2 regions of the Streptomyces sp. NPDC001381 genome follow, and region 1 is predicted to be linked to the other one. Evidence: riboswitches for the same ligand, from Rfam matches in the RefSeq annotation. Region 1 holds a riboswitch; the other holds the start of a gene.
What was found. Region 1 has a riboswitch for cyclic di-AMP ahead of ACFY2L_RS18640 (M23 family metallopeptidase). Riboswitches for the same ligand answer to the same signal wherever they lie in the genome.

Region 2: another riboswitch for cyclic di-AMP. It lies ahead of ACFY2L_RS08885 (peptidoglycan DD-metalloendopeptidase family protein); the one in region 1 lies ahead of ACFY2L_RS18640 (M23 family metallopeptidase).

What each region holds. Positions count from the first base shown of each region.
Region 1 is NZ_JBIAWO010000004.1:22,830-25,021, reverse strand. Features, by position in the region: gene ACFY2L_RS18650 (dihydrofolate reductase family protein) at 1-793, shown strand, start outside; tRNA gene ACFY2L_RS18645 (tRNA-Met) at 856-929, shown strand; cyclic di-AMP (ydaO/yuaA leader) riboswitch at 1,176-1,343, shown strand; gene ACFY2L_RS18640 (M23 family metallopeptidase) at 1,351-2,192, shown strand, end outside.
Region 2 is NZ_JBIAWO010000002.1:403,077-405,268, reverse strand. Features, by position in the region: gene ACFY2L_RS08885 (peptidoglycan DD-metalloendopeptidase family protein) at 104-1,072, opposite strand; cyclic di-AMP (ydaO/yuaA leader) riboswitch at 1,077-1,234, opposite strand; gene ACFY2L_RS08880 (alpha-galactosidase) at 1,539-2,192, opposite strand, start outside.

The DNA.
Region 1 (2,192 bases):
GGGCGCCGAGCGGGCCCGGGCGCTCGGCATCGCCGCGGACGTCGTCCCGCTCGGCCCCGAGCTCGACTGGCGCCGGCTCCTCCAGCACCTCCACGACGAGCGCGGCGTGCAGCGGCTCATGGTCGAGGGCGGCGGCACCGTCCACACCCAGCTCCTCCAGCAGGGCCTCGCCGACGAACTCCAGCTCGTCCTCGCCCCGCTGTTCGTGGGCGACCCGGAGGCGCCCCGGCTCTTCGGCCCGGGCGCCTACCAGGGCGGCCGGCTGCGCCTGGCCGAGACCCGGCGGATCGAGGACGTGGTGCTGATGCGCTACGAGCCCACCGCCCCCGGCACCGGCCGGCTCCCCTCCGCCGCGGACCGCCGCTGGCTGGCCCTCGCCTGCGAACTCGCCGCCCTGTGCCCGCCCTCGCGGACCGCGTTCAGCGTCGGCGCGGTGATCGTCGCCGCCGACGGGACGGAACTGGCGCGCGGCCACTCCCGTGAGGCCGGCGACCCGGTCGTCCACGCCGAGGAGGCCGCCCTCGCGAAACTCGACCCCGCCGACCCCCGTCTGGCCACGGCCACCGTCTACAGCAGCCTGGAGCCCTGCGCCCACCGCTCCTCCCGCCCGCTGCCCTGCGCCCGTCTCATCCTGGACGCGGGCGTGCGCCGGGTGGTCACCGCCTGGCAGGAGCCGGACACCTTCGTGACGGCCGCCGACGGCATCGGCCTCCTGGGCGCCGAGGGGACCGACGTCGTCGTCCTCCCGGAGTACGCCGAGCGGGCGAAGGAGCCCAACCGGCACCTGGTGTGACGGGGGTCGCACCGGCCAGGAACAATCAGCTCCGTAGATGACGTACACTGGTGTCATACCGACGCGGGGTGGAGCAGCTCGGTAGCTCGCTGGGCTCATAACCCAGAGGTCGCAGGTTCAAATCCTGTCCCCGCTACTGAAGGCCGAGGGCCGGAATCCTTTTCAGGGTTCCGGCCCTCGGCGTGTTTCCCGGATCTCCCGGTCGATGGCTGTGCGTTCGCTGTGCTTTCCGGTCAACTCGCCCGTTTTTCAACGGTCATGGCCGGAAAGGTCCAGGCCAGAAATGTAGTTGATCAAGCCGAAGAGCTTGGAAACCCGCCCCCGGGTCTATTAACGTTCGATAACGCAGCGCGGTCGTCCCAGCCGTCACAAGAGGCGGCTCCGTGCGCACGCGCCGAATCCCGCAAGGGAACCGGGGAACCACCACCTTGGGGTGAATCACGCGGAAGCCGCCGTGAACTCGCAGAGTCACGAACGGTATACGCGCGTAGGAGACCTTCCCGCTCCGAACCCGTCAGCTAACCCGGTAGGCGACGGAAGGAAAGGAGTGCGCCCGCGTGGCGTCCAACCGGCCTGCCCCAGAAGCCCCGTTCGTGCCGAGCCAGCGGTCCGCCGAGACCTACGGCTACGGCAGCTACCGCACCGACGAGGGCCCCTGGGAGGAGTGGAACCCCACCGCGGAGTCCATTCGCCCGGTCCGGGGCAAGCACCGGGTCGCCAAGCAGCGCGGCGGCGGGTTCGCCCGCAGCTCCACGGTTCTCGGCGTCGGCGTCATCGCCGCCGTCAGCGCCGGTGGCATGGCCAGCGCCAACACCGGCAAGGCCCCGGTCTCCATCTCCATGCCGGACCTGCCCGGCGTGGGCTCGCTCATCTCCGACGACGACTCCGCCGAGGACGCCGCCCCGGCGCTCGCGAGCTTCGGCTCCGAGACCGCCACCGACAGCAGCCGGACCGCCGCCGACGCCGGCGAGGCGCTGCGCAGCCGGATCATGGCGCAGGCCGAGTCGCAGCAGACCCAGGTCGCCTCCAAGGCCCAGGCCGTCGCCGAGGCCGCCGCGGCCAAGGCGGAGGCGGCCGCCGTCGCCAAGGCCGAGAAGGAGGCGGAGGCCGACGCCGCCGCCGCGAAGGAGAAGGCCGAGGAGGCCGCCAAGGAGAAGGCCGAGGCCGCGCGCCTGGCCGAGCTGGCCAAGCAGTACACGCTGCCGACCTCCTCGTACACCATCACCTCGACCTTCGGTCAGGCCGGCTCCCTCTGGTCCTCCGGCTACCACACCGGCCTGGACTTCGCCGCTCCCACCGGCACGCTCATCAAGGCCGTCCACAGCGGCACCATCACCGAGGCGGGCTGGGCCGGCGCCTACGGCTACCGCACCATCCTCACCCTGGACGACGGCACCGA
Region 2 (2,192 bases), on a different contig from region 1:
GAACCCGGAGGGCACGCCGAAGGCCGGACCCCGGGGGCGGGGGTCCGGCCTTCGGCTGCGTGTCAGGCGATCAGGCGTGTCGCGCGGGGGTCGTCGGCGCGGGTCAGCCGACGGAGACGCCGTGGGAGCGGAGGTAGGCGACCGGGTCCACGTCCGAGCCGTAGTTCGGCGTGGTGCGGATCTCGAAGTGCAGGTGCGGGCCGGTCACGTTGCCGGTCGCGCCGGAGAGGCCGACCTGCTGGCCCGCGGTCACGGTCTGACCGGCCGAGACGGAGAGCTGGGAGAGGTGGGCGTACTGGGCGTAGTAACCGTCGTTGAGCTTGATGACGACCTGGTTGCCGTACGCGCCGCCCCATCCGGCGGAGACGACCGTGCCCGCGCCGACGGCCTTGAGCGAGGTGCCGGTCGGCACGACGAAGTCGACGCCGGTGTGGTAGCCGCTGGACCACATGCCGCCGGCCACGCGGTAGCCGGTCCCGACGGTCGCGCCGGCCACCGGAAGGCTGTAACCGCTGGAAGTGCCGGCGCCGCTCTCGGCGGCCGTGGCGGTCGTCTTCGAGGAGGACGACGTCGAGGCCTTCGAGCCGGAGGACGTGGTGGAGGAGGACGACGACGTCGAGGTCTTCGACGACGAGGAGGAGGAAGCGGACGAACCGGAGGAGGACTTGGTGGTCGCGGCCTTCTTGCCGATCGACAGCTCGAGGCCGGGGTGGATCAGCGAGGGGTTGCCGCCGACCGCCTCACGGTTGTCCGCGTACAGCTTGTGCCAGCCACCGCTGACGTTCTGCTCGTCGGCGATCTTGGCGAGGTAGTCACCGGCCCGCACGGTGTAGGTCCTGGCGTGCGAAGCCGGGGACTTCCGCGACACCGGAGCGGCCTGTACGGCGTTTTCCGCGACCGATCCGGAAACGGCCTGAGCGGCCGACTGGGAAACCGACTGAGTGGTGGCCGCATGGGCGCCGGTGGCTCCCATGAGCGGGAGGGCGAGCGCGGCCCCGCCGGTTCCGGCGACGGCTATGGAACGGGTGAAACGCTGGGTCTTCGGACGGCGGTGCTTACCCTTCGCGGGCATGGCGAATTCCTCTCCGGCGCCTGCGAGGTGAGCTGTCGGGTGCGGACTGGAGATGCCCGGCCGCGCCGAGGCGCGGCTTTACCCCAAGCCTGTTCCGGAGACCGGAACAGGCGGTTCTACCTGTGGGTCCCCCGCTCCTGCCGTGACGGGTGAGTGTGCGGACTCCGGGCGGCGGCAGGATTCGGCGTCCGTCCGGATTGGACTGGAACGTAAGCGACCCAGACGCACGGGAACAAGCACAGGTTGCCCTGCTCACTCCTTTCTCTTGATCCCCTGTGAGAATTACCGGTGACGCTGCGTGCATCAGGCACGCGCATTTTCGCCCAACGTCCCTGAAAAGACATTGGATTACGTGAACATGACGGGCGACGGACGGTCACGAATATGACGCTGCTCACGTGACGCCCCTCCAGGATCCCCTATTCCAGAGCGAGTTGTAACGAAGGATCCAATTCGGACAGAACCCTCAGATCCGACGCAGACGGATAACCGTCGCATCGAGGTCACCCCGCAGCGCGATCCGCAGTCCATGGTGCAACAGCACCGCACCCCGGTGCACTTCGCCCGTTTCGCGGCATTCGTACGACGCTGCCGGGTCGAGGCCGCGCAGCCTCAGCGCGGGTACGGGCTCGCCGTACCGCTGCGCCTCCAGCCAGGCGAGGACCACGGCCTCGTCGCCGCGGACGTACTGGACGGCGCTCAGTCCGCCCGCCGGGGGACGCAGCCGGTACAGGTCGCCCTGCTGGACGAGGGGCCGGATCTCCTTGTAGAGGTCCACCCATCGCCGGGCCTCGGCGAGCTCCTCGTCGGTCCACTCGGACAGGTCCCCGCCGACCCCGAGCACCCCGGCCATCGCACTGACGAAACGGAAGCGCAGTGAGCTGACCCGCCCGTTCAGCTGGGTGTTGGGGCTGTCGGTGACCCAGGCGGCCATGACGCGCGCGGGGTGGATCTGGCTGAAGCCGTGCTGGATGGCGAGGCGGTCGAGCGGGTCGGTGTTGTCGGAGGTCCACACCTGGTCGGTGCGGCTCAGGATGCCGAGGTCGATCCGCCCGCCGCCACCCGAGCAGGACTCGAAGGCCACACCCGGGTGGGCCGCCCGCAACCGGTCCAGGAGGGC